3 regions of the Marinobacter sp. V032 genome follow, and region 1 is predicted to be linked to each of the others. Evidence: predicted binding sites of a transcription regulator. Region 1 holds the regulator's gene; each other region holds the start of a gene.

Region 1 (9,681 bases):
GCGAAACCCGGAAACCAATCTGATAGAATAGGCAACAGTTCAACGATGAGGAAAAGCACCGCATGGCATCAGACTGGCCGTCCTTTGCAAAGCAGAAAATTTATCTCGCCTCATCCTTATTGCGCCTTTCCACCGGGCAAACCGATGCGCCAAGCCGGGAGTCGGTTATTCAGGGCGCAGTAGCGCTGCTCGGAGAAGCCAGAAAGTCGCTGCTGGGGCTCATTGCCGACGTTTATCAAGTGCGCAACGCCCAGCCACAAACACTGGACGAGCTTGAAGCTCTGCTCGACAACAACTGTGCAGAGCTGGATGAGCTGCGCCGGCTCGCAGGAGATCACACCTCCTGGTGGCAGCATATTGAGCAACTGGCCTCACGCCAGCAGCGGCCAACAAAGACGTCGCATAAAGCAGCCGCCCAGGACAACCTGATTGCGGTATCAGCAGACACCGGCCCTGACCGGAGCCTGGACGCACTGCAGGCATCAGCCCAAGCGCTGAAACTCTATATAGAGAGTATTGTGGAACGCCACGCCGAGTGGTGAAGACGCAGTCAAATCATTTTTTCAGGAGGCCGCGAGCCTTCGGGGACAAAGCATTATTATGTCAACTTCAATTCTTGAAATTGTCGAACTGCCAGACGGTGACTTCGCGTTACGTCGATCCGATGATGAAGATGCGCCACTGGTTCGGATTTCATTTTCCCAGGAAGCGCGGGACATGATGGAAAAGAAGGATCTGTCTGTAGCGAAAGCCATGATGACCGCCGGTATTGAGGCAGTTGGGAACATCGCACAAGACATCGATCTGGAGGAAGAAGACGAGATGGATATCGCCCCTGCTGCCAGCTCGCGCACCCTGCACTAAACTCGCGAACCGGCTGACGCCAGTGCAGCTTTAATCAGCCGGAATACTGACCTGACCCAGAAGCAGGCCTTTAATCAGTCGATTTCTAAAATCTGAAAAAGAAAAAGGCAACTCAAAACATCTACACCATCAGGCAACAGATCACTTTTCGCCGTGCCTGTTGCCGAAACGCCTTCAATCAAGCAATCGTTAGCGCTGACGCAACACCACACCGTGGCTGTTACCCACCGCAGAAGCGGATTGCAGCTTACTGAAAGCAGGTGCGCCCAGCGCGCCTGCCGTCCACATCACCACCGCATGACATGTTCCGGCCGCCAGCGCACGCTCGGCGATCGTGAGTGCATCATGCTGATCACTTGAGCGCAAGACCAGCAGCTCGCCCGCCACAATCCCATGCATCTGCTGCCACTTGTGCATCAACGCCTGTGGGGGATCGATCCAGGCCAGCCAGCGTCGTTCCTGATTCAGCTGAGTCAGCATGGGCAACAACAGCTGCATGTTTTCCACCTGACCTGCGGGCATGATGATTTCTGTCACATTACCCTGCGCCGACTCATCTGGCAGCGCGCTGGCATTCTGGGCAACAGGCTCCTGAAACCGACGACTTTCATTCAGCGCTATGGGGCTTTCTACACGGCGCGCAACACGCCGTTCAGTTGCCTCGACGTGAATATTTGCCAGCGCCAAAGCCGGATGAGATAAATTCTGGTGAAAGCTGAGCTGCTCCATGAGACACCTCCGAATCTTGTAAAGTCACTGGCCTGCGGCTCAGTGCATGTCCGAACGTCGAATAACGCCTACGCCCAACCCTTCTATGAACAACTCCTCTTCAGCCAGATCGACTTCGATTGGCTCAAACTCGTCGTTCTCGGGGAGCAGATAGACTTTCGCGCCGTCACGCTTGTACCGTTTGACGGTCACGTTCTCACCAACGCGAGCCACGACCACCTGACCGTTACGGACTTCCTGAGTGCGGTGGACCGCCAACAGGTCGCCGTCCAGTATGCCAATATCTTTCATGCTCATACCGCGAACACGAAGCAGGTAATCCGCTGACGGAGAGAAAAAGGCGGGCTGAAGTGCGCAGTAATCGTCGATATGTTCCTGGGCGAGAATCGGGCTGCCCGCTGCAACCTGACCCACGATCGGAAGCCCCAGGTCTTCTTCTGCTTCAGGCAGACGAATCCCCCGGCTGGCGCCAGGCACCATCTCGATAGCCCCTTTGCGAGCCAGCGCACGAAGATGCTCTTCCGCCGCATTAGCAGACTTGAAGCCCAACTCACGCGCGATTTCTGCACGTGTCGGCGGATAGCCTGTGTCATCCAGAGACTTCCGGATAACCTCGAGAACCTGTTCTTGTCTTGCTGTCAGCTTCATGCCGATTTACCTGTCTTTTTATACAGTAAAACCGACTATATACAGTATTTCATCCAGTGTAAAGCCTGCAGCATCCGGATATTTCTGACAGCAGAAACGGTTACCTGATCTCGAATTTTTCCAGCTTTTCACCCTCCACTGAGCCAACTTCCACATTCTCTACTTTCGCTTGTGCGGGACCTTTGTGGAGCCACATCACCAAACCCTCCACGCCACTCTCGTCGCCGCTCGCAATCACCTTGACCCTGCCATCCGCAAGATTCTTCACATAGCCCGTGATGCCCCGGCTTTCAGCTTCGGTTTTTACCGCAGCACGAAAACCCACACCTTGCACTTTGCCTGATATATAAGCCCTGATCGTTTGTTCTGCCATTGCACCATCCTCCATAATTCTTAAAATGTCCGGGCAGGCACGCCCCTTTATAAGGTTATGTGTTACACCTTACCGTCCTAAATGTCTGCTGAAAAAGATGTCATTTCCACCCGGCAGGCTCCTTATGAAATCACTGTGTATTGTTAAGACAGGTACAACCTACCCTGAAATCCGCGACCTCCACGGCGACTTTGACGATTGGTTCATCAGCGCATTGTCACGACCGGATCTCGATGTCTGCGTTGTGGATGTTACTGCCGGTCATCCGCTGCCCGAATCGCCCGATGGCGTTGTAGTGACGGGATCGCCGGCCATGGTATCGGACCGCGCCGAGTGGAGTGAACAAACAGCTGCCTGGCTCAAGGCGCAGGTCAAAATGGAAACCCCCGTACTCGGTGTTTGCTATGGACACCAGCTATTGGCACACGCCCTCGGCGGCAGAGTGGACTACCACCCCGGTGGAAGGGAAATCGGCACACTGAAGGTGCGCAAGACAGACGCCTGTCAGAATGACCGCCTGCTACGCGACCTGCCGGACACGTTTAGCGCCAATCTGACGCATATGCAATCCGTTCTGGCATTGCCCGATGGGGCAGAACTACTTGCGTATTCGGACCATGAGCCACACCAGGCCTTTCGTTACGGTGATTGCGCATGGGGCCTGCAGTTTCACCCTGAATTCAGCGCCCGCATCATGACCGCTTATATTCAGCGCCTCACCGACATCCTGAACAATGAAAATGTCGATTCAGCCCAGTTACTTGCCGAGGTGGACGCCACCCCGGACGCACACTCATTGCTGGGGCGTTTTTCGATGCTCGTCGCCACGCAGTAGGGGTATCGGGTCGTACCAACGGGATGATCACGCAGAGGCTACCAGCGGTATTTTCCCCAGTTTTCGGGATTCGCCCAGTGCTTTGGATTATTCCAGTCACGGGCCCGGTTATAAGTCTCGATATCGTAGGTGTAGAGCGCGGACTGATCATCAAACGAGGCATAGCGCTCAAAACCAAGGGCAAGCATGTCATTGAATGACCAGTCTTCACTATCCGCAACACAGACCGCCACCTTCAGGGCGCCAGCATTGCGTAGCCAGCCGATAAACTGCCGCGCCTGTTCACGATCAACGGTATCCATCACCTCAGTGACCAAAGCCAGTTCCGCCACCACAAGCTGTTCTGATGGCGCTTCAGCAATACGATTGGTGAGATCAACCAGCTCCGCGTCCGTATGCCCACACCAGGCCTGCCCTACTTTCTGCGCTGTCTGGCCAGCGACAATTAATCTTTCAGGCTGATTGTCAGCCAGCAATTGTTCCAGTGTCGTCAGTAGCATGTTGGGTCCTTGCGGGCTTGTCGGAGGTTAAAATGATCTTAATGGTCGGCCATCCATCCATAAAGTCTTTTGCAGCTCAAACCACTTCATCCTGCATAATGGGTCAGGTTAAACCCGCTTCACGGGAGACGTAGCGTTTGCCGTGATACAGTGGCAACAGAGAATCCGATTTATTTTCAAGGAGCTGCTATGGCGTCTGAAAGCGCATGCCGAATGCCCAGTATTAAAAATACCCACACCGGTGACGAGCGACGGGTGGGCGTTGAAATCGAAATTTCGGGGCTGTCATACGAGCGACTGGTTGCGCTATGCGCTGAGCTGCTGGGCGGAGAGGCTAAACTTACGTCCCGCTACGTCAGCAAACTCGACACGTCACTAGGTGAGTTTGTTATTGAGCTCGACTCCGATCCGATCAAGGAGCTGGACCTGCAGGATCCCAGCCTGCCCGACGCCATCCGCGAGCTGGGTGGCCATGCAATGGAAGTGATCGATGCCGCCGCCGAGCGCATCGTACCGCTGGAAATCATTGGGCCTCCGCTGCCCATGTCTGCTCTAGAAACCATGGAAGACCTGTGCAATCGTCTTCGCGAAGCCGGTGCGCTGGGAAGCCGTGAGGCGCTGATATACGCCTTCGGCCTGCAACTGAACCCTGAGTTGCCGAATCTTGAGCCCGCCACACTGGTCAGTTATTTCCGCGCTTTTGCCCTGTTGTATGAGTGGCTGAAGGCCCGCCATCAGCTTGATATCAGCCGCAAGTTCACGCCCTATATCGAGCCCTGGGCCACTGAGTATGTGGACCTCATCATGAAGGAAGATTACGCGCCCGATCAGCAACAGTTGATGGAGGACTACCTGAAGTACAATCCTACCCGCAACCGCGCTCTGGACCTGCTGCCGCTGTTTGCGCACCTTGATGAAGAGCTGCTGCGCCGGCATGTTGACGACCCTCGCGTGAAGTCGCGCCCCACTCTGCACTATCGCCTTCCGGATTGTGATATCGACAACCCTGAATGGCACTTCTCGACGGTCTGGAATGATTGGGTCAAAGTCGAGGAACTGGCAGCAGATGCGCCAAAACTGCATGAACTTATGGCGCTGTACCGTGAAAGCCGGACATTCTCGTTAAAGAACCTCACTACTAGCTGGAAGGAACGCTGCGACACATGGCTGCAGACAAACCTGGTCTGACGATTGGCGTCAGCGGGCCGGCTCGCCAGCGCCTGTCACATCGACTCATGCGGCTGGCGCTCCGGTTCTATGGCGCAGAAACCATTTTCATCCGCCCCGGCTCCAAGGTAAACGTCGCCATGCTTGACGGGGTGGTCTTTGCCGGTGGTACCCACGTCCACCCCGAGCGCTACGGCCAGAAGCCTCAGGTAAAGGCCCGCTATGATCGTGTACGGGACAACACTGACTGGCGTTTGCTAAGCGAAGCCCAGGCCCTCAATCTGCCGGTTCTGGGTATCTGTCGTGGCGCTCAGCTGATTAATATCTTCCGTGGCGGGTCATTGTGTCAGGACGTCACGCCGTTGCGGGTCAATACCCGGCATCGGCCTCTTTTGTTGCCACTGCAACGGGTCAGGCTGGTTCTACCCAGCCGGCTGGGGCGGATCATGAAGCACCCTTCGATTGGTGCCAACCGCATCCACAGCCAGGCCATCAAACAGCTGGGTAAAGACTTGCGCGTGGTGGCGGTGGATAACGACCTGTTTGTGCAGGCCATCGAAAATGAAGGCGGGCAATGGCAGCTCGGGGTGCAGTGGCATCCGGAATATCTGCTGTACCACCCACTGCACCGACGCTTGTTTGAGCGCTTTGTTGATGCCGTGAGGGAGCACAAACTGATGCGACTTGGCCACAGCGAAGGCCCGGTGCTATGACCGGGATGCACCGGTAAAAGAGGAGGTGACCTCCTCTGAACCGCGTTAGATTGCCATCAGGTATTTGGTTAACACGGCCTTCAGGCGTTTGAGTGTATCCGCATCCTGATCGGCTTCTGCAAGGTAAGTTTCAGCGTAGTCTCGCAACTCTTCCCGGGTGCGAATCCCGGAGGGGTCCTGCCCTGTCAATTCAAGCAGGACCTGCCGTTCGCGCTGAGTGAGGCGTACCTGCTGTTCATGTACCAGCATGAAACTTACTCCGTCCTGATCCATCTTATGCCATAGCCCTGTTCACGAAGTGTCGGGCGAATCCTGAAACCTCTGATGACGTTTGTTTGCGATTCTGCAAGACTTGGTCAGAGGCATCCCAATCACAAACAAGGAATTGTGCCATGCGTTTTATAAGCTATCGCCATCTGCCCTCAATCGCCCGCACTGCTGTCCTGGCAGCGGCACTGGCGCCCACACTCGCCTTTGCAGGTGAGCTGAGCGTGACCGGCGAAGGCAATGTTCAGTATACGCCGGATAGCGTGCGACTCCAGTTTAGTGCCCGCGCGGAGAATGCCGACCCGCAAAAGGCGACACAAGCCGTGAGAGAGGCCATTGCCAACTGGGAAGAAAACATCAAGGCCTACCGCAATCAGCTTGACGACTACAACAATGCAACGCTGAACCTTTACACTCAGCGCATCCCGCCCCAGAAAGAAGGCGGTGAGCCTCAGGTCCGTTCCGTTGCTTCGCAAACCGTCAGCTTCACGCTTTCAGCGCTGGACACACTCAACCCGGTGCTCGAAGCGGCTCAGGACAGTGATCTGGAATATCACATAGGAGACGGCAACTTCTATCACTCCAAAGAAGATAGCCTCCAGCAGCAGGCCCTGGGCCACGCCATTGACGATGCAAAAGCACAGTGTGAATTCATTGCCAAGCGCCTGAACCAGAGCTGTGGAGAGGTGAAATCCATCTCCACCAACGGCAGCAGCCGTCCCATGCCGATGATGATGGCAGACGCCAGAGGCAAATCAGGGCCAGTCACAGCCGTTGGCAAACGCACAGTGAACGTTAGCGTCAGCGCAACCTTTGAAATTGACTGACCGGAACAGCTTCCGGCTTCAGAAGTCCCGGGTGTAGAAAATATCCAACGAAGCAGCCAGACCACTGGCTGCTTCAAGATAGAAGTAACGCCCCAGATCATAGCGCAGTGCCACCGTCGTGACCGGCTCAAAAACGCCCACGCCATACCGGACCGAGAGGTCTTCCGTCAGGTATCCGCTGGCAACCACGCTAGCCTCATCGCCCGAGCCTTCGGCCTCCAGAGTCAGATCTTTCACGCCGAACACCTCGCCAATACCGCGCGTCAGATCGTTGGTTCGGGCCAGCCCCAGTGACAACGCCGCCGCGCCAACCTGGCTTTGGTCACCGCTGTTTTTGAGCGGACGCCCCAGCACCACATACGACAAGGCTTCCTGCTGTGACATGGGGGGTTCAGAGAAGACTTCAGCCTGAGGTTCGTCGGCTGGGCCCTTTAATCGAATCCCCGCAATCACGGCATCCACCCGCCTCACGGCTTCAATATCCAGATATGGCTCGCTTACCGGGCCCACGAACAACAGACGCGCGCGTCTGAGCTCCAGTTCCTGGCCATAGGCTTTGTAGTTGCCATCCACCAGCTTCAGTACACCGCGGGTATCGAGGTTGTTGCCAATGCGCAGCTCCCCCTTCAGGTTCCCGGTGACACCGAAGCCTTTAAAGGTCACCTTGTCTGCTCCCACAGTGACGGTGACATCCATCATCAACTCCAGCGCCTCCGCTTCTTCTGCATCCACACCGACAATGACCTCGTCATCCGACACGGAAACAGCCTGTGGCGGCAACTCCCTTACCTCAACGTCACCTCGTGGCACGTCAATCTTGCCTTCTACACTCACCTTTTTTCCGTCTACCGTCAGCTTGATATCCGGCGACATTTCCAATCGGGCGTAAGGCTCATAAACCAGCGGCATACGATCACCCTTAACCGCGACGGCAACCTTGGGCACGCCAGTTCGCCAGTCGACGTTGCCGGTAAGCGTTCCTTTACTGCGTTCATTGCTCTGCCAGCGACCCTTGATATCGGCCTGCTGCCCCTTGAACTCAACATCCGCAAACACGTCATGAAACGGCATCGGGATACGTTCATCGACCACCTCGCCATCCGCGAGGCTAAGCGTTCCCTCAACCGAAGGCTCCATCAGTGGACCCGTCAATCTTCCGCGGCCGCTAATCACGCCTTCAATGGTTTCAATTTGGGCAAAGGGCTCAATAATCCCGAGCTTCAGGTCATCCAGTTGGTAATCGCCATCAATCCGCTTCTCGTCGGTTGAAGGATCAACTTTAAGATTGATCGCCATAGTACCAAGCTGCTCACCGGACAATTTGACGCCGAGTTTCGCCTGTTTTGGGGTCAGGTCCATTTCGGCGGTCAGCGTCTGGTAGGTGATGGAGCGCCAGCCTTCCACCTGCTGGATATCGAAACTGCCGGGCCCCACATCCAGTCTGATTTTGCCGTCAGGGCCCTGCTCGTTCATCTCGAGATCAATCTCACCGTCAAGATTGGCCTGCCAACGGAAATTCTCTGGCCAAAGCGCCGCAAGCGCTGACATAGGGAAGTTCTTGATGGTGTAGTTGATCTTCTGATCCGGCAACAGCGCCTGATCAGAAGCACAAAGACTGCTTGTCTGCCAGCGCCAGCAATGCTCGCCCAGTGTGAGCTCGCCAGCGCCGGTATATTCAAGCTCGGCGGCACTCTCCAGTTGCCATACCTGATCGCCGGTACGAACCTCGCCGTTTGAGATCGCACCCGACCAGATATCCGCCAAAGCCCCTGCAAATCCGAGGTTGACGGTTACTTCCGGGTTAACCAGCTTCAAGTCAAGTTGGTGAGCCTTGCGGGTTCCCTTGAGCCCCGCATCCACGTCACCGATCAGCTGGTCACCGGCTTTGACGCCTTTCGCCGATGCGGTGAGATTGATGGTTTCGCCTCTGGCCAGCGCCCCCTGCAGGCTAATCTGGTCAATCGTGCTGCCTTGCAGGACCAGACTGTCTCCGGAGAGCGACACCTTTCCTCCCGGTTTATCAGGCGTGCCGGACACTGCGACGTCGCCCTTCAATGTGCCACTGATACCGGGCCAGAGCTGGCCCAGTTCAGGCAGGGAAAGCGCCAGTTTCCCTTCCAGTTGGTCAGCCCATCGGCCACTGCCCGAAACCTTGTTCTCACCAACCGATACGGACAACGCCTCAAGGTTCCAGCCGCCACCATCCGATGCCAGTTTGCCGCGCGTACTGGCATCCTGCTGTTTCCAATCGCCTTTCAGATCCCAGTCTGCCGTCACTTGTGGACCTGAATCAGGCAATGCGCCCTTGCTGTTGATAGCACCCGAAAGCGTCGCTTCTATTTCCGGCATCCAGAACGACGGATCAAACTGTTCAAGCTTGACTGCCGCGTCCCAACGGACTGTGGTTGCGTAATCGATCGTTGCCTCACCGGACAAGCCGCCGCCTCCGGTATCAATCTCAATATCGGAAACACGCACCTGCTCTGCGTCGCCGTCCGCCTTCGCGGCAAAGCGGGTATCGCCGGCCGGCCCGTCAGCATCACCGGAAACACTGACGCTATAGGCATTGCCGTCATAACTGAAATCGCCATTCAGTGTTTTCAGCGTCACCGGGGTTGGCGCCATATCAGGGATGAGCACATGCCAGGGAAACGCCACCAGCTTCAGGCTGCCATCCACATTAAAACCATCAGCCCAGGCCACGTCCGCATTGGCAGTGACGGTCTGAGGGGACGATGCCGTGCTGGCCGGCCCGGTG
Region 2 (9,681 bases), 110 kb from region 1:
AAGAATTTCCTTGCGCCCTGTCAGGGCATCAAACCGGCGCACGGCGTCTGGGCGCACATCTGCGGCACTGATCTGGTGCGCGATGAAATAGGGCGGTTTCTGGTGTTAGAGGATAACCTGCGGGTGCCTTCCGGTGTCTCCTACATGCTGGAGAACCGGACGGTCATGAAGCGGGTGTTCCCCGAACTGTTTGCCGAATCAACGATTGGTCCGGTCGACAACTACCCGTCACGGCTCTGGGAGATGCTGGCCTCATTATCGCCACGCCAGGACCTCACGCCGGTAGTGGTGGTACTGACGCCAGGCATTTACAACTCGGCCTATTTCGAACACAGCTTTCTGGCGCAGCAGATGGGCTGCCAGCTGGTGGAAAATGTCGACCTCTACGTCGATAACGACATCGTGTATATGCGCACACTGCAGGGGCCACAACGCGTCGATGTCATCTACCGGCGGGTAGACGATGTATTCATTGATCCGGAGGTTTTTCGCAAGGATTCGACGCTGGGGATTCCCGGCGTTATCCGTGCCTGGCGGGCCGGAAATGTGGCCATTGCCAATGCACCGGGTTCGGGTGTGGCGGATGACAAGGCGGTCTACGCATTTGTGCCGGATATCATTCGTTACTACCTGAGCGAAGAGCCGCTGATTGAGAACGTTCCGACCTATCTGTGTATGGATGAAAAACAGCGTGAGTATGTGCTCGCCAATCTCGACAAGCTGGTGGTCAAGCCGGCTAACGAGTCCGGCGGTTACGGTATTCTTATTGGCCCCCGGGCAAATGACGAAGAGCGAGCTCAGTTCGCCACTGCAATTCGTGAAAATCCCCGTAATTTTATTGCGCAACCGACACTTAATCTTTCGACTGCTCCCACCTTGTGTGACGAGATACTCGAGCCACGCCATCTGGATCTGCGGCCGTTTATCCTGCAGGGCGAAAGCGTTTATTGCACCACTGGAGGGTTGAGCCGGGTTGCATTGCGGCGTGGCTCGCTGGTGGTCAACTCCTCCCAGGGGGGCGGTAGTAAAGATACCTGGATCGTGGCGGGGGAGGGCTGATCATGCTGGCAAGAACCGCAGAAAACATGTATTGGATGGGCCGCTACCTTGAGCGAATGGAAGGCACAGCACGGCTGATTAATGCGACCACACACATGCTGATTGATTCGCATCAGGACGCCCGCATCAGCTGGCCGGTGCTGATCGACGTGCTGGGCGAAGATCCTCAGGGATTCATTCAGGAAGGCAGCTCAAGCGAGCTGGGGGTTATGCATTACCTGATTGAAGCAGAAGACAGTCCGGCATCCATTCGCAATTCGTGCAATCAGCTCAGAACCAACGCACGCTGCGTGCGCGAGGTGATTCCCCGGGATTTCTGGGAGGAAATCAACTCTCTCAACCTGTTTATGCAGACCGAATGCACACTGGCCTCCAGCCGGGTGCGCCGTTACAGCTTGATGGTGGAGGTCGTGAGGCGTTGCCAGATGGTCGTTGGGGTCATGGACGGTACCATGCTGCGGGATGATGCATTCTGCGTATTCAACATCGGTCGCCATCTCGAACGGGCTGACATGACGACGCGGATTATGGATACCCTGATTCTGCAACAGCTGACACCTACCGAAGGCCATTCTTCCCGGCGCCAGTTTCAATGGACATCATTACTCAATGCCCTCGGTGGAACAGAACCCTACCGGCGTTATTTTGCGCAGGAAGAGGGAGAAACTGACGTTATCGACTTCCTGATGAGCTATCCTGAGTTTCCAAGGTCGATTTGTTTCTGCCTGCAGAAAATTGAAAGTGCAGTGAAGCGCTTGCCCCGCTCGGACGGTGTGTTGGCCGCCATAGCCCGACTGCGTGGCGGCGTTGACTCAGAGCCGCTGGCATCGCTTTCGACAGAGCGGTTGCACCTGCTGATCGACCAGATACAGGCGCGGTTCATTGACCTTCACTCCGCCCTGACGGAAGAGTCGTTTAAAGCACCTGATACCTGATAAATCACAAGGTTCCTCGATGGACTCGAATGATCAGCCCCTGACACTGGATTCACTGGTTGAGGCGTACCAGCGACGAAGCAAGGGTGTCGACGAATGGATCGCAGCGGGGGCGGAAGGGTCTGACTGGTCCCGGATTATTGGCTGGCTTATGGGCCAGGGCCCTGAAGCGCTGGCGAGCCTGACATCGGATCTTCAGCATCAGTTGCGGGAGCACGGTGCTACCTTTGACCCCCAAAGGCAGCAAAACCGGACACTGGACATCATCCCATGGGTGATCGAAACGTCAGAGTGGGCTCAGGTAGAGGCCGGGCTTATCCAGCGCCGCAAGTTGCTGTCGGCAGTGCTGGACGATCTCTACGGCGATCAGTTGTTGCTCAAGGACGCGACGCTCCCGGCGGATCTGATTTACCGCAATGCCGAGTACCTGATCCCTTGTCATAACCTGTTACCTGAAGGCCGCGACTGGCTGATGTTGTTGGGGTGTGATCTGGGGCGCGATGAGAGTGGCCGCCTCACGGCTTATGGCGATTGCTCACAGGCGCCGGGTGGCATGGGCTACGTGCTGGAGAACAGGATAGCTCTGAACCAGGTATTGCCCGAGCTCAGCCAGCAGTTCCAGAAAAAGCAGCTATCGCAGTTTTTTCAGGAACTTCAGAAATCTCTTGTGCCGCACATCCCTTATAGCAGTGAGCCCTTGATCGGTTTGCTGACGCGCCATCACCGGGACGGCCAGTACTTTGAACATGCCTTTCTCGCGAATTATCTCAATCTCGCGCTGGTCCATGGTGAGGACCTGATGTTCAAGGATGGCCGAATGTGGCTGAAAACGCTCAGTGGGCTTCAGCCGTTGGACGCGCTGGTCCGGTATTTGCCGGACATGCTCAGCGATCCGCTGGAACTGGATTCGGGTATCACCGGCAGCCCCGGGTTACTTCAAAGCATTCGGCAGGACAACCTGCTGTGTTGCAATCCACCCGGGGCTGCACTGATCGACAGTGGTGCCTTGCTGCCTTACATGGAGCGGTTATGCCAGCGAGTGCTTGGTGAGTCGCTGAAACTGCCATCGGTGGACGCCTATTGGTGTGGAGACGACATTCAGCGACAGCAGGTGATGGCAGATCTTTCGGACATGATCATTCATGATCTTGAACAGCCCGGTCAGTGGCTGTCATTTGCCAATTCAAGTCGTCAGCAGCGGCAGGAGCTTTCGGCCCGTATAGATAGCGACCCGCAACGTTACCTGGCGCGCCAGGTACTGCCGTTAAGCACGGTGCCGGTATGGCGGAGTCGGGAACTGCAATCGCGCAGCGTGACTTTGCGCAGTTTTGTTTTGAAGCACGAGGAGGGCGATCGGCTGATGCCGGGCGGACTGGCCCGCTGTCACGAATATCCCCTGCAACTTCAGCTCGGGCTGAAAACAAGTTTTATGGCCAAGGATGTCTGGCTGAGTAGTGATGTGGGCGCGTCTATCAGTCTGTTGCATAGCGCATTGACCAGCGTGCGGTTATCCCGAAAAGCCGGTTTGCTGCCCAGTCGGGTAGCGGATCATCTGTTCTGGATGGGGCGTTACAGTGAGCGCCTGAATTTGGCATGTCGCGCGATGCGAGCGACTCTGCCTCTGGCCAGCACCGTCGAGAAAGAGGACGAGCTGGCCACCCTGACACCGTTGGTGGCCTTCGCGTGCAAAATAAACGGTGGTCGGTTCCACCCTACCAATTCTGCGGCTGAACTCACCGAACAACTGAGCAGCCTGTTTGTGCGCAACCGCAAGGACGGCCTGCTATCGGTGCTCCAGGCCTTGATCACCAACGCCCAATCCGTGCGGGAGTATTTCTCTGAAGATACCTGGTATGTGCTGGAGCGACTGCAAAACGCATTGAATCAATTCCCCACGCAAGGCTCGACCTCACGGATGGATCGGGCGCTGGATGAGATTATTCTTCTGCAATCCGCAATCTACGGTCTGAACAACGAGACCATGAGCCGCACACAGGCCCTGCGCTTCATGGATATTGGCAAACATATCGAGCGTGGCTTACAGACGACATCGCTGCTCACCAACGTCTTTGTGCAATCTACCAATCCGCCGGGCGTTCTCATGGAGGCGGTGCTGCGAATGGCGGACACGCTGATGACCTACCGTCGACGCTACCGTGCCGAGTTGCACCCGCTCGCGATTATTGATCTGTTGCTGCTTGACGAGAGCACGCCACGATCGGTGGGGTACCAGTGCCAGCGGCTGAAAAGACAGGTAAATCAATTGCCCGCCAGGGATTCAAAGCTACCGCGACTGAATGCAGAGCAGAGGCTGATGGTTGAACTGGTTACCTTGCTGCAATTGGTCGACCTCGAAGCCTTGATGAGCGAGAGCGGGGAGCCATCACCTCAGTTGGGGGAACTGCTGCATCATGTCCATATCATGCTGAACCAGTTGTCAGAGGCGATTACGCTGGCGTACTTCAATCACACCGATATTCCGCGGCCGATTTAGCGGTAAAGCAGGGCAGGGCCTGGTCATATGAAATATCAGATCACCCATAGAACGCAGTATCGCTATCAGCAGGATACGGCTAACTGCTACAACCTGGCCTGCATGCTGCCTCGGACAATGTCCTACCAGAAGGTGGAGTCGAGCAGGCTTCAGGTCAACCCGGCACCCTCCAGCCAGTATCAGCGCCGGGACTTTTTCGGCAATCAGCAGACCTTCTTCCATATCGGTGCGCTCCACAGCCAACTAGAGGTGACGGTAGTCAGCAAGGTTGAGGCCATGCGCCGTTATGTCGCGGGGCCATTGGAGTCGTCGATGCCCTGGGACGACCTGACCCGGCACCTGGCACAATCAACCTATGACGCCGCTCTCGATGCCCGCCTGTTTTCCCACGGCACGCGCATGACGCCCTGCGATCCTTTACTGGCAGAGTTTGCCCGCCAGGATTTCAAGCCCGGTGTACCGGTGCTTGAGGCAGCGCGACGACTCGCTCATCGCATATTTGAGGAGTTTACCTTCGAACCGGGCTTTACCACACTGGCAACACCGGTGCGTACCGTGCTTGAAACAAGACGCGGCGTTTGCCAGGACTTCGCGCAATTGGCGATCAGCGCCCTGCGCTCGCTCGGACTGCCGGTGCGTTACGTCAGCGGATATCTCGAAACCCTACCGCCGCCAGGGCAAGCGCGTCTTGTGGGAGCCGATGCGTCCCACGCCTGGTTCAGTGTATTTGATCCCGTGCTGGGTTGGATTGATTTTGATCCCACCAATGACATGATGCCGGATGAGCGCCATATCACAGTGGCTTTCGGTCGGGATTATGCCGATGTGGTGCCTCTAAAAGGCCTTATGAGCGGCGGCGGGGAGCATCAACTCAAAGTGGAAGTCGATGTTATGCCGCTGGGGCTGGATGGCGCCCCCCTTTCCTGAAGTCTCGCTGTTGCAAGATGTCAGCGCCTTTGATGCAATGTTGGACACAGAGATGAGAGGCGCAGCATGTCCTATTCCGATGACCGATTACTTGAAGCGGCTATAGCGCTGGGTGATACCTTGCGCAGTCAGCAATTGATGATCGCCACAGCCGAAAGCTGCACCGGCGGCTGGGTGGCCAAGGCTCTCACGGATCTGCCCGGAAGCTCGGACTACATAGGCTGCGGGATTGTCAGCTATTCCAACGAGGCCAAGCAGCAGTTGCTGGGCGTTAGCACTCAATCCCTGCGAGATCATGGCGCAGTCAGCGAACCGGTTGTACGTGAAATGGTCGCGGGTGCTCTGGCGGTGACCGGAGCGCAAGTGGCTGTGGCCATCAGCGGAGTGGCAGGTCCAGGGGGGGGAAGCGAGGACAAGCCGGTCGGAACCGTATGGTTTGCCTGGGGGCGAACACCCGCAGATACGCAGTGTGTATTTGAGCATTTCAACGGTGATCGGGACAGCGTGCGACGCCAGGCTGTGCTCTATGCCCTGGATGGCGTGCGTGCCTTTCTTTAGTCTGAACCGGAGCCGGCACGTTATTCAGACCATAAAAGTCCTGCCTGAAAAATCGACACTTGGCCCATCAGATCTGTTGTGTTTTAATACTGTTCAAATATACAGGGCATGACCAGTCGTCGGTCCGAAAAGATATCACCGCATTCCGGCAAATCAATACGAGGCTTTGGCAATAATGGAAGACAACCGCAAAAAAGCGTTGGGCGCAGCACTGAGCCAGATCGAACGCCAGTTTGGTAAAGGCGCCGTCATGAAAATGGGCGACCAGCCGCGGGAAGCCATGCCGGCTGTCTCCACCGGTTCACTCGGGCTGGATATTGCACTGGGTATTGGCGGCCTGCCTTACGGGCGGATCGTTGAAATCTACGGGCCAGAAAGCTCTGGTAAAACCACGCTCACGCTGCAGGTGATTGCCGAAGCTCAGAAAGCCGGTAAAACCTGTGCCTTCGTGGACGCCGAGCATGCGCTGGACCCGGTCTATGCTGAAAAGCTGGGTGTTGATGTTGACGAACTGCTGGTGTCTCAACCGGATACCGGCGAACAGGCGCTTGAAATTGCTGACATGCTGGTTCGCTCCAATGCGGTTGATGTCATCATCGTTGACTCGGTTGCAGCGTTGACGCCAAAGGCGGAAATTGAAGGCGAGATGGGCGACTCCCACGTTGGTCTGCAGGCACGTCTGATGTCACAGGCACTGCGTAAGCTGACCGGTAACGTCAAGCATGCTAATTGCCTGATGGTTTTCATTAACCAGATCCGTATGAAAATCGGCGTTATGTTCGGTTCGCCGGAAACCACCACCGGTGGTAACGCGTTGAAGTTCTATTCATCGGTGCGCCTTGATATTCGCCGCATCGGTGCAGTGAAAGAAGGCGACGAGGTCGTGGGCAATGAGACTCGCGTCAAAGTGGTTAAAAACAAGGTATCGCCGCCGTTCCGCCAAGCGGAGTTCCAGATCATGTACGGCAAGGGTATTTATCACATGGCCGAAGTGGTCGACCTGGGCGTCAAGGAAGGCTTTGTCGATAAGGCCGGCGCCTGGTACAGCTATAACGGCGACAAGATAGGGCAAGGCAAAGCCAATGCCTGCAAGTTCCTGGAAGAGCACATGGATATTGCCCAGGAAATCGAAACCAAGATTCGCGAAAAGGCGATGCCGAAGCCGGAAGCTAAAGATGCGAAGGAACCCGCAGCCGTTAGCGAAGAGGCGAATGGCGAGCTGATCTGACCGGTTACGGGTTCGGATTGAGAGACTTAGCGTAATAGCAGTGTGTAAAGCCGACATCGTCATGGTGTCGGCTTTTTTGTTTTGGCGCCGCCCGCGCTTTGAATGGCTGCCACAGGTACTAATTGCCAAAGTATTGGGTGGGCAGGCAATCCAGATCGCATCCGGCGAGTGGGTGGCGTTACACTGAGTGGGGCGGTAAACGAAAGTTGATGTCAGGCATGGAGGCAGCCAGTGGCTGAACAGCGAAAGAAATTACTGGTCGTGGCTCACGCGCCATCCCCCAATACGCGCACTCTCAGAGACGCCATTGCGCGTGGCGCGTCCAACAGCGAGATCGAAACTGTTGATGTCACTGTGCTCGCGCCGCTGGATGCAGGGCCGGACGATGTGCTTGCCTGCGATGCCATTATCCTGGGTACCACGGAAAATTTGGGCTACATGAGCGGGGCGCTGAAGGACTTTTTCGACCGCAGCTACTATCCGTGTCTCGAGAAAACCCAGGGCCTGCCCTTTGCCTTTTATATCCGTGCCGGCCATGACGGTACTGGCACGCAGCGGGCTATCGAGTCCATTACCACCGGATTGCGCTGGCGTTTGATGCACGAGCCCTTGCTCTGTCGTGGTGAATATCAGGAAAAATTCGAGACGCAGTGCGAGGAGTTGGGGCTATATCTGGCTGCCAGCCTCGATGCGGGCCTGATCTGACGAGAGGTGGGGTTTGCGGGCTTTTTCCTGATATGGGAAATTGTTATCCCGCCAGGCGGTTATAAAAACCCTCGATTCTGGAAAGCGCGTTGTCCACCGCACGCGAGTAACTGCTTCGGCTTTCGCAATAGCTGAACTGGATGCCTAGCCGATAACCTGTTTGATACGGATAACTGCTGACCACGCGAGCCGAAACCCGGGATTCGGAGATATATTTGCCGGCGAAGTCGAGCAGCAACCGACACCCGTTTTCGAGTGGGCGAGGGGACAGAACGGCGACGCCATAGCGATTGATGTCCAGGCACAAGACGTCAGCTTGTGATTTCTCTCGCCCGAGAAATCCTTTTTCTCTCAGCTGAACCTGCAAACACTGGGCTTCGTAACGCGTCTTTATTCTGCGGTCTCCAGAGCTTATTCCCATACACCGGTTTCCACTTCATTGTCATTGTTGTTTTCGAGCTGCCCGGAACACATTTGCGTGGCCCGGGTCTTCATTTTAGATGACCCGGGCTGGATAAAAAACGTTCAAGTCTGTGACTGTGACCCCGGTCTCAAATGGGGTGCAAGCATCGTTCGAGTTCAGGCTGACGTGTCCAGCAGCTTGCCACGCCTGTCTTCTGCTGCAACTGGCGTCGCACTGCGGTGGTGAAGCAGAGAGGGGCTGCGTCGGGAAGAACGCTTGCGGCGGTCTTCTCCCTTGAACTCGGCCTGCCGTTTTCGGCGATCAGGACGGAGTCTTCGGTCTGAGGACTGGCGTCTTGGCACTGGTGGTGCTTCCGGTGCCACCGGAATGCGTGGTCCGCCACTGGTTTTTTTCTGATCCAGTGTACTGAGGCTGTAAGGCGACGAGCGTGGAATATCCATGGTAATAAAACCCTCACGAATGATGGCCGGCCGCCGCCGGTTCATCATCAATTCACAAGTTATCGTTGCTGGTCTGCGTTCTTTTTATGGAGCTGATATTAACCAATAACGGCAGGGTTGAGCAAAACTTGAACACCGTTGCATTCTCGTGATCCATATCGGTATGGATTTGAGGGTGTGTCTAAACGAATGCGCGTGGACGAGCGGGGTTTCACAACGCTCGTTGCAGGTCTGACTTCTGTGGATGCCGCCGCCAATTGCAGAATAGAGAAGCCTTGGATGGCGACAGAGCAGCACACACCTTCTACAATGGCCCCTTATATTTTCTATGCTTTGTTATTCACTCTGAATTTTCCGATAACAGGACGGCGCCTTGAAGTCATTGCCACTGAATCAGCTTTACAAGAACTGCGTCATCAAGGATTTTCCTTTTAAATCGACCCGTCAGCTGGAGCCATTGGAAGAAATCGTTGGCCAGAACCGGGCCCAGGAAGCGGTAAGGTTCGCGCTTGCGATGCCTCATGGCGGTTACAACGTGTATGCAGTTGGTCGTGACGGGCTGGGTAAGCGCACCATGATGCTGCGCTATCTGGAACACCATGCCGACAGGGATACCGAAAGCTTTGACTGGTGCTACGTTGCAAATTTCGAAGATCCGCGCGTGCCCAGAGTGTTGCGTTTGCCGGCGGGTGAGGGGCAGACGTTAAAGCAGGACATGGAAAAGCTGATGACGCGCCTCACCAAGGTGATTCCGCAGACTTTCGAAGGCGACAATTTTTTGGAGCGCGCAGAGCAGCTCAAAACCGACTTCAGTAAAAAGCAGGATGACCAGCTAGAAAAGGTGGCGCTGCAGGCGAAGCGCAAAAAAGTCAGTTTGTCGGTGACCACTCCCGGCGGTTACCGGCTAGTGG
Region 3 (9,681 bases), on a different contig from region 1:
ACGGCAAAGTGATCAAGTTGCCCAAGACCCACCCACTGCGAGATGGAGATCGTGTGGAAATTTACCGGCCCTTGAAAATCGATCCGAAACAGGCGCGTATCAATCGTGCCCGTAAAAAATAAACAACGCTTCAGGTGCTTTTGAGGCTGTGTTCAGGCGACACTGATTTCAGGGTTGCAGTGTCGCCGAAGGTCGATTTGATCAGTAGGCGGGCGTCTCGTCGAGCAGCTGCGCTTCGTAGTGCGAGTAGTTGTCGGCATCGTAGTACACGATGATGCGCTGTTCGTTGATGTCCCCGCCACTCTTCTGGTACGTGTAAATATAGTATTCCCTCGAAGCATCGACCGGGTTGATCATAACCGGCGTCCCGATAATTGCGTGCACCTGACTGCGGGGCATGCCTTCGGTCAGCTGGGCGAGCGCTTCTTCGTCTATAATGTTGCCCTGTTGGACATTGATTTTGTAAACGCCGGGAAATGCACAGCCGGTAAGCAGGACAAGGGCGAGTAGAGCGGCGAGCTTTTGCATCAGGTAGTGAAATCCTCTATCTTTGGGACGCTTGCCAGACGGCAGGTAAAAAGTTAGCCAGCCGTCTTCGCGATGGCTATCATAACGGAACTCGACAGTTCACCAAAGAGCGAACAGCAGCATGTCATCTGAAAATGCCGAATTACGTAAAGTCGGTCTCAAGGTTACTCTTCCGCGAGTCAAGATTTTCAACATTCTCGAGAGTGCGTCAGAGCATCATCTGAGCGCTGAGGATGTATACAAGAAACTGCTGGAAGCGGGTGATGATGTTGGTCTGGCCACTGTTTACCGGGTACTGACTCAATTTGAGGCGGCCGGCCTTGTGCTGCGTCATAACTTTGAAGGTGGCCATGCCGTTTTTGAAATGGCGGGCGAAGATCATCACGATCACATGGTGTGCACCGATACCGGCAAAGTCATTGAGTTTTGCGATCCGGTTATCGAAGAGCGCCAGCGCAAGATCGCAGAAGAACACGGCTTTGAAATTGTCGATCACAGCCTGATTCTTTATGTGAAGCCCAGTAAGAAATAAGAGCAGGCCCATTCGACGCTTCTCCGAGGCGCGAAGCCGGTCAATAGTGACGCCCGTTGGATTTTTGATCTTGCGGGCGTTTTTGTTTGTGGTGTCTGGCGTTACCTGATGGGTGTCGCCCTCAAACAGCTAAGGGCGTGTTGCGATCGGCACTGGTGCAAATCGTTTGCAAAAAAAAGAGGCAGCGTTTGCTGCCTCCAAAAACGCCCGGGGTTTGAGCGTAGGGGAATCAAATCTGGTTCACTTAGTGGTGGGTTGCCTGGCCTTTCTGAAACATTTCCTGAGCATGGGCGAGGGTCTGATCTGTCATGTCGACACCGCCCAGCATTCTCGCCACTTCCCGCACTCTGCCGTCTTCGGTTAGTGTTTCGATGCGCGAGAAAGTCGCATCTTTTTCACTGAATTTACTGACAAACAAGTGCTGATGCGCCTGCGCCGCGACCTGTGCAAGGTGGGTGACGCAGATCACCTGGCCGTTATCGCCAAGTTGCCGTAACAGGCGGCCTACTACCTCTGCTGTGCCGCCACCAATGCCCACATCCACCTCGTCAAAAATCAGGGTGGGGATAGTGGACGTCTGGGCGACGACCACTTGTATCGCAAGACTGATCCGCGAAAGCTCGCCACCGGACGCGACCTTGCTGAGAGGTCTTGCAGGTTGTCCGGGGTTTGCGCTGATCAGAAATTCAATGTCCTCGTTGCCAAGCGGTGACGGGCCAGACTTTTCATGGCGGGCCAGTCGTGTGACAAATTGCACGGACGGCATGCTCAGACGCACCAGCTCCTCAGCAATTCTGGAGTCCAGCTGGGTAGCAGCCGCTTCGCGTCTGGTTGTCAGGGCGTCCGCTTTCTCCTGCCAGAGTAGCGAGAGTTGTTCCGCATCCGCTTCAAGTTTCTCCAGACTGCCTTCGCCGCCGTCGAGTGCTTCCAGCTCCTTCGCAAGTTGATTGTGAAGCGCCGTCAATTCCTGCGGATTAACTCGATGCTTGCGAGCGAGGTCGTAGATCAGGCTCAGACGTTCCTCTACCTGTTCGAGCTTCGCGGGGTCCGCATCGTAGTCGTCGACGAAATGCCGCAAATTATTACCGGCTTCATCGAGTTGAATCTGGGCATCAGTGAGCATTTGTAAGGTGTCGTTGAGTTGTGGCACCTCAACCGGAAGCTGCTCGATCATTTGTACGGCTTGGCGCACGAGTGCAGCTGCACTGGGCTCATCTTCGCTGCACAGCAGTGACGCCTTATGGCAGCTTTGCATTACGGCTTCAGCATGGCTCAGGTGAGCTTGTTCCTGCTCAAGTGTGCTGATTTCGTCGTCAGTCAGAGCAAGCCTGTCAAGCTCCTCAACCTGATAGCGCAACAGTTGCAGTCGTGCTTCGTTTTCGTCGTGGTTGCTCTGAAGTTCTGTCAGGCGCAACTGGGTTTGGTGCCACCGTTTCCATGCCTGTCGGGTTTCCTCGGCCAGTATCTGGGCGTCGGCGAATTCATCAAGTAGTTTGCGATGGGTTTCTTTATGTAGCAGTGATTGATGTTGATGCTGGCTGTGAATGTCCATCAGCTGTCCGCCCAGCTCACGAAGATCGGCGAGGGGGCAGGGCTGGCCGTTAATGTAAGCGCGGGAGCGGCCGTCTTTGCTGATAACCCTGCGAAGTATGCATTCGCTGTCATCGTCCAGGTCATGGGCTTCAAGCCAACTGGTTGCCTCGGGAATACGGCTGACGTCAAAGCTCGCGGTAATGTCGGCGCGTTTTGCGCCGTGCCTGACGGCTCCGGCGTCAGCGCGCCCGCCCAGCACAAGGCTGAGGGCGTCGAGCACAATGGATTTGCCCGCGCCTGTCTCGCCAGTGAGGGTTGTCATGCCCTGGCGGAACTGAAGTTCAACGCGTTCCGCTATGGCGTAGTTGGAGACGATGAGTTGGTTCAGCATAAGGCGCTCCGGCTTACCTGTCGCAAGATGTATCGAGGGTGCTGCAAAACCACTGCGCTCGGCCATGCGGCGTTGGAAATCCGTTCGAAATGCTCATTTACGATACGTAAACTGCGCTTATTCGCGAATGTCCGCTTTGCCTGGTCTTCGCTCGCTACGTTTTGCAGCGTCTCTTGGCTGTTTGAATATACAGTAACTGTGAATATATACAGTAAAAAAACAGGTTGCAAGTAATACTCGGGTGGCAGTTGAAACACCGTCATGCGACCCCATATCCCAGACACGTTGTTTGGCAAAGGCGGTTTTCCGCCGTAGAGATGATTTGAAATCAGGAGCGACCGATGAGCGCAGATGAAACCCGCAAGGACAATGGTGAGGAAGAGTTGAGAGACCCTCGCGAAGAGTTTGAGCCGATGACAGCACTGGATGATGACGACGTTGTTATTGAGGGTGGTGTCAGTGGCGAAAAGAGCGACCAGGAGGGAAGCGAAGTTGAAGCCCTTGAACAGCAACTGGCCGAGCAGAAAGAGCAGGTGTTGCGCGTACAGGCCGAGATGCAGAATGTTCGCCGTCGCTCGGAACTGGATGTTGAGAAGGCTCGCAAGTTTGCACTGGAGAAGTTCGTAAAAGAGCTTCTGCCTGTTGCTGACAGTCTGGAGAAGGCGGTCGAAAGCACCGAGGCTGCTTCCGGCGATGCCGTTGTTGCTTCGTTTCGTGAAGGTGCCGAAATGACCCTCGGGCTGTTCCTGTCCAGCCTCGGCAAATTCAATGTGAAGCAGTTGAATCCCGTCGGCGAACCATTTGACCCGCAGCTGCACGAAGCCATGTCGATGGTTCCTGCGCCTGATGCCGAGCCCAATAGCGTTGTTGCCTGTATTCAGAAAGGCTACACGCTGAATGACCGGCTGGTGCGCCCTGCCATGGTCATGATCGCCAAACCCGAAGGTGGCGCAAAAATTGACGAGCAGGCTTGAAAAAATCCGATGTGAGCCAATATAGGCTTTAAACGGTCAACAAGCCGGCCCGATTTAAGAATTGATCAGCTGAAAAGCTAATACAGAACTGGAGTGAATCAATGAGCAAAATTATTGGTATCGACCTGGGAACCACAAACTCTTGTGTCGCCATTATGGATGGCGACAAGGTCAAGGTTATTGAGAGTGCTGAAGGCGATCGCACCACGCCATCCATCGTGGCCTATACCGACGAAGGCGAAATTCTGGTAGGTCAGTCTGCCAAGCGTCAGGCGGTGACCAACCCGAACAATACCCTGTATGCCATCAAGCGCCTGATCGGTCGTCGGTTTGAAGACGCTGTCGTGCAGAAAGACATCAAAATGGTGCCTTACAAGATCGTTGGCGCTGATAACGGCGACGCATGGGTTGAAGTAAAAGGCAAGAAGATGGCGCCGCCACAGGTGTCTGCGGAAATTCTGAAGAAGATGAAGAAGACCGCTGAAGACTACCTTGGCGAGAAAGTAACCGAAGCGGTTATCACTGTCCCGGCTTACTTTAACGACAGTCAGCGTCAGGCAACCAAAGATGCCGGCAAGATCGCAGGCCTTGAAGTCAAGCGCATTATCAACGAGCCAACTGCGGCTGCGCTGGCATATGGCCTCGACAAGAAGAGCGGCGATCGCAAGGTTGCGGTTTATGACCTGGGTGGCGGTACTTTCGATATCTCGATCATCGAAATCGCAGACGTTGACGGTGAGCACCAGTTTGAAGTGTTGGCTACTAATGGCGACACATTCCTGGGCGGTGAAGACTTTGACATGAAAGTCATCGAATTCCTTGCTGACCAGTTCAAGAAAGACAGTGGTATCGATCTGCGCGGCGACTCACTGGCCATGCAGCGTCTGAAAGAAGCGGGCGAGAAGGCCAAAATCGAGCTTTCCAGCAGTCAGCAGACCGACGTTAACCTGCCTTATATCACGGCAGATGCCAGCGGTCCCAAGCACATGAACGTCAAGCTGACGCGCGCCAAACTTGAGTCGCTGGTTGAAGATCTGGTTCAGCGCAGCCTCGAGCCTTGCCGTGTCGCGATGAAAGACTCCGGTTGCGATAGCAGTGAAATCGACGAAGTGATTCTGGTCGGTGGTCAGACCCGTATGCCACTGGTTCAGGAAAAGGTAAAAGACTTCTTCGGCAAGGAATCTCGTCGGGATGTTAACCCGGATGAAGCGGTTGCCATGGGTGCTGCTATTCAGGCCGCGGTACTGTCTGGTGATGTGAAAGACGTTCTGCTGTTGGACGTGACGCCATTGACGTTGGGTATCGAAACCATGGGTGGCGTTGCGACTCCGCTGATCGATAAGAACACCACGATCCCGACCAAGAAGTCGCAGACGTTCTCGACAGCTGATGACAACCAGACTGCAGTGACCATCCATGTTGTTCAGGGTGAGCGCAAGCAGGCGACCCAGAATAAGTCGCTGGGCCGTTTCGATCTGGCTGATATTCCGCCGGCGCCACGTGGCATGCCACAAATCGAAGTCACCTTCGATATTGATGCCAACGGTATCCTGAACGTGTCCGCGAAGGACAAGGCAACAGGTAAAGAGCAGTCCATCGTGATCAAGGCATCGTCTGGTCTGAATGACGATGAAATCGAGAAGATGGTGCAGGATGCCGAAGCTAACGCTGAGGAAGATCGCAAGTTCGAAGAGCTGGTTCAGACCCGTAACCAGGGTGACGGTATGGTCCACGCTGTTCGCAAGACGCTTTCCGAAGCTGGCGACAAGGTGACCGAAGAAGAGAAAACGTCTATCGAAGCGGCAATCAGCGATCTTGAAGAAGCGCTGAAAGGTCAGGACAAAGACGATATCGAAGCCAAGACCCAGAAGCTGACCGAAGTCTCTTCTGAGCTCGCGCAGAAGATGCATGCTGATCAGGCCGAGCAAGGTGCTCAGGCTGAAGGGCAATCTGAAAGCGCACAGAGCGGTGACGATGCCGTTGATGCCGAGTTCGAAGAAGTGAAAGACGAAGACAAGCGGTAATCGCGATGTTTTCGTGAGTACCGTAAAACGCGGGTGGCTGAGGCTGCCCGCGTTTTGCGCGTTTGTAGGTGAACGAATTTGCAGCAGGGCCGCCTCAGTGCGGTTCTGATGTGTCTAGCGATGAAGTCACAGGTCTGTCCGTAACGGATGGGTCGAATATGGGTGTCAGAACATGTCCAAACGCGACTATTACGAGATTCTCGGTGTATCCCGGGATGCAGACGAGAAAGAAATAAAGCGCGCGTACCGCAAGCTTGCCATGAAATATCATCCGGATCGTAATCCGGACGACAAGGACGCTGAGAACAAGTTCAAGGAGGCCAGCGAGGCCTATGAAGTGTTGGCGGATGCCAGTAAGCGTGGTGCTTATGACCAGTTCGGCCATGCGGGTGTCGATGGTCAGGGCGGTGCGGGTGGCTTCGGCGGCGGTGGCGGCGGAAGTTTCTCTGATATCTTCGGCGATGTATTTGGTGACATCTTCGGCGGCGGTCGTGGCGGTCGCAGTAATCGCGGGGCCGACCTTCGCTATACGCTAGAGCTTGATCTGGAAGAAGCTGTAAAAGGCACGACTGTTCAGATCAAGGTGCCGGGTCATATCGAGTGCGACCTTTGTGATGGTTCGGGCGCCGAAAAAGGCAGTCAGGCTGAAACTTGTGGCACCTGTGGTGGTGTCGGTCAGGTCCGTATGCAGCAGGGGTTCTTTGCCGTTCAGCAGGCATGCCCGACCTGTCGCGGTGCTGGCAAGGTAATCAAGAATCCTTGTAAGAAGTGTCACGGTAACGGTCGGGTTGAGCAGGCCAAAACACTGTCGGTCAAAGTGCCGCCAGGTGTTGATACTGGTGATCGTATTCGTCTTTCCGGTGAGGGTGAGATGGGTATCGATGGCGGGCCATCCGGCGATTTGTATGTGCAGGTTGCCGTGAAAGAGCATTCCATCTTTTCTCGCGATGGTCGCAATCTATATTGTGAAGTACCCATTAGCATCATTGATGCCTCATTGGGCGGAGAGCTTGAAGTGCCAACCCTTGATGGTCGCGTCAAGCTCAAGATTCCGGCGGAAACCCAGACTGGCAAGTTGTTCCGGCTGCGCAACAAGGGTGTTGCCCCTGTCCGTGGTGGTCCGGCAGGCGATCTGTTGTGCCGGGTGATTGTTGAGACCCCGGTGAAGTTGACCAAGCGTCAGAAGGAATTGCTGGAAGAGCTGCAGCAGACGCTAGACGGAAAGAATGGAACCAATCACGGGCCTCGTAAAACCTCATGGTTTGAGGGCGTGAAAAGTTTTTTCGATGAAATGAAATTCTAGGAAGGTCGCATGACGCGTGTAGCGATAACCGGCGCAGCCGGGCGTATGGGGAAGGTGTTGATCGAGGCTGTGGATTCCGCCGAGGGGCTGACATTGGGGGCAGCGATTGTGCATCCTGAAAGCTCGTTGATCGGCGCTGATGCCGGTGAGGTTGCGGGTGTTGGCAAGCTGGGTGTTGCTATGGCTGCACAGCTTGGAGATGTCGTCGACGACTTTGATCTGCTGATTGATTTCACCTTTCCGTCGCTCACGCTTGAAAATGCAGCATTCTGTCAGCGGCACGGCAAGCAACTCATTATCGGCACGACCGGGCTGGCGGACGAAGATAAGGCCCAGATTGCGGCATTGGCCGAAAGCGTGCCGATCGTGCTGGCTCCCAACATGAGTGTCGGGGTCAACGTAGCGCTGAACCTGCTTCGCACGGCGGCTCAGGTGCTGGGTGACGACTATGATGTTGAAATTATCGAAACCCATCATCGTCATAAGAAGGATGCGCCGTCCGGAACAGCATTGCGGATGGGTGAGGTGGTTGCCGAAGCGCTGGGGCGTGACCTTAAAGAATGCGCGGTCTACGGTCGGGAGGGTTTCACCGGTGAGCGCTCAACCCGGGAAATCGGGTTTGAGACTGTGCGTGCCGGCGACGTTGTTGGTGATCATACGGTGCTGTTCGCCAGTATGGGCGAGCGTATCGAGATCACTCATAAGGCCAGCAGCCGAATGACGTTTGCCCAAGGCGCAGCCCGCGCGGCGCAATGGTTGGCTGACAAGCCTTCCGGGCTTTACGACATGCAGGATGTGCTTGGCCTCAAGTCCTGACAAGCATAGGCAAAACTGTCGTGCCCGGCCGGTATGGCGACAGTGATTTGCCTGAGGTGCGGATTCACAGAAGGTTAGCTGCCTTATCCAGTGAATCGCACCTTGTCTGGTCGTGGCTCTGATGCCTGCTCGCTGCTTTTGTCGTGGACACAGTCCGCCATATTTCTTACAATAAGGCGGTTTAACTGCACCACGCGCAGCCGACAAAGCTGTCGAGATCGAAAGCGGGACGGAGTTCTGGACTCCCTCTCGCTTTTTTGCGACTTGAATTTGTCAGGCTGTGTTCCCGGTTAGTGCTTCCAGAGGCGCTAACGCTACGCCACGACGGTACGAAGAGGAAACGGCATTGACTTCACCAGCAATCCTAGCGCTCGCAGACGGTAGCCTGTTTAGAGGGGTCGCCATCGGCGCCGACGGAGAGACCAGCGGCGAGGTCGTCTTTAATACCGCCATGACAGGGTATCAGGAGATTCTGACAGATCCCTCCTATGCTCGTCAGATGGTGACGCTGACTTACCCTCACATCGGTAATACCGGTGTGAATGAAGAAGATGTTGAGTCAGACCGCATTCAGGCTGCAGGCCTGATTATTCGCGACCTGCCTTTGATGGCCAGTAACTGGCGCAAAACCCAATCCCTTGAAGCTTACCTGCGTGATAGCAATGTGATCGGCATTGCCGGTATTGATACACGACGCCTGACGCGCATTTTGAGAGAGAAAGGTTCCCAGAACGGCGCAATCGTCGCCGGCCCGGATGCAACCGAAGAAAAAGCGCTGGAGCTTGCTCGCGCTTTTCCGGGGCTCAAGGGTATGGATCTGGCCATAGAAGTGGGTAGCAAAACGAGCTACCGCTGGAGCCAGACGGACTGGACGCTCGATAACGGCTACGGTGAGCTGAGTCAGCCCAAGTACAAGGTTGTCGCTTACGATTACGGTATCAAGTTCAATATTCTGCGCATGCTGGCCTCCCGTGGCTGTGATGTCACTGTCGTGCCAGCGCAAACGCCGGCGTCCGAAGTGCTGGCGATGTCGCCTGACGGGGTGTTTCTCTCCAATGGTCCGGGTGATCCGGAGCCATGCGACTACGCGATTAAGGCGATTTCGGAAATCCTTGAAACCGATATGCCGGTGTTTGGTATCTGTCTGGGTCATCAGCTGCTCGCGCTGGCCAGCGGCGCCAAGACTCTGAAAATGGGGCACGGTCATCACGGTGCGAATCATCCGGTACAAAATCTGGACGATGGCACGGTCATGATCACCAGTCAGAACCACGGCTTTGCAGTTGATGGTGACAGCCTCCCCGATACGCTCGAAATAACTCACAAGTCTCTGTTCGACGGTACCTTGCAAGGTATTCGCCGCACAGATCGACCGGCTTTCAGTTTTCAGGGTCATCCTGAAGCGAGCCCGGGACCCCATGATGTCGCGCCATTGTTTGATGGTTTTATCCGATTGATGGACCAGAGGGCAGCCTCAGGAAAATCCTGAGTTTCGGGATTCCCGATGGGCCACGGTTTGCGTGGCGACTGCTGACGACTGAAACAAGCTGCTGACAGGTTTACGACGAAATGCCAAAACG

The links. The regulator LexA, encoded in region 1, represses DNA repair genes until DNA is damaged. The targets are predictions, from matches to a motif close to CTGTNTNNNNANACAG.
Region 2: a site for LexA is predicted at 6,063-6,078, ahead of recA (recombinase RecA). Genes of this name have one in related genera too.
Region 3: a site for LexA is predicted at 3,162-3,177, ahead of recN (DNA repair protein RecN). Genes of this name have one in related genera too.

Annotation. Positions count from the first base shown of each region.
Region 1 is NZ_JBQXYE010000004.1:89,538-99,218, forward strand. Features, by position in the region: gene ACUN9X_RS16275 (DUF6586 family protein) at 63-542, shown strand; gene ACUN9X_RS16280 (hypothetical protein) at 601-864, shown strand; gene ACUN9X_RS16285 (cell division inhibitor SulA) at 1,054-1,593, opposite strand; gene lexA (transcriptional repressor LexA) at 1,633-2,241, opposite strand; gene yccX (acylphosphatase) at 2,342-2,614, opposite strand; gene ACUN9X_RS16300 (glutamine amidotransferase) at 2,739-3,449, shown strand; gene ACUN9X_RS16305 (DUF6231 family protein) at 3,488-3,949, opposite strand; gene ACUN9X_RS16310 (amidoligase family protein) at 4,139-5,137, shown strand; gene ACUN9X_RS16315 (gamma-glutamyl-gamma-aminobutyrate hydrolase family protein) at 5,113-5,829, shown strand; gene ACUN9X_RS16320 (hypothetical protein) at 5,875-6,078, opposite strand; gene ACUN9X_RS16325 (SIMPL domain-containing protein) at 6,222-6,923, shown strand; gene ACUN9X_RS16330 (translocation/assembly module TamB domain-containing protein) at 6,942-9,681, opposite strand, start outside.
Region 2 is NZ_JBQXYE010000004.1:203,110-212,790, reverse strand. Features, by position in the region: gene ACUN9X_RS16815 (circularly permuted type 2 ATP-grasp protein) at 1-1,059, shown strand, start outside; gene ACUN9X_RS16810 (alpha-E domain-containing protein) at 1,062-1,994, shown strand; gene ACUN9X_RS16805 (circularly permuted type 2 ATP-grasp protein) at 2,014-4,488, shown strand; gene ACUN9X_RS16800 (transglutaminase family protein) at 4,516-5,415, shown strand; gene ACUN9X_RS16795 (CinA family protein) at 5,482-5,973, shown strand; gene recA (recombinase RecA) at 6,149-7,201, shown strand; gene ACUN9X_RS16785 (flavodoxin family protein) at 7,433-7,906, shown strand; gene ACUN9X_RS16780 (PilZ domain-containing protein) at 7,950-8,327, opposite strand; gene ACUN9X_RS16775 (hypothetical protein) at 8,486-8,770, opposite strand; gene ACUN9X_RS16770 (Lon protease family protein) at 9,144-9,681, shown strand, end outside.
Region 3 is NZ_JBQXYE010000006.1:45,956-55,636, reverse strand. Features, by position in the region: gene ACUN9X_RS17920 (RnfH family protein) at 1-122, shown strand, start outside; gene ACUN9X_RS17915 (outer membrane protein assembly factor BamE) at 202-528, opposite strand; gene fur (ferric iron uptake transcriptional regulator) at 650-1,060, shown strand; gene recN (DNA repair protein RecN) at 1,305-2,984, opposite strand; gene grpE (nucleotide exchange factor GrpE) at 3,326-3,958, shown strand; gene dnaK (molecular chaperone DnaK) at 4,060-5,982, shown strand; gene dnaJ (molecular chaperone DnaJ) at 6,155-7,285, shown strand; gene dapB (4-hydroxy-tetrahydrodipicolinate reductase) at 7,295-8,101, shown strand; gene carA (glutamine-hydrolyzing carbamoyl-phosphate synthase small subunit) at 8,448-9,590, shown strand; gene carB (carbamoyl-phosphate synthase large subunit) at 9,671-9,681, shown strand, end outside.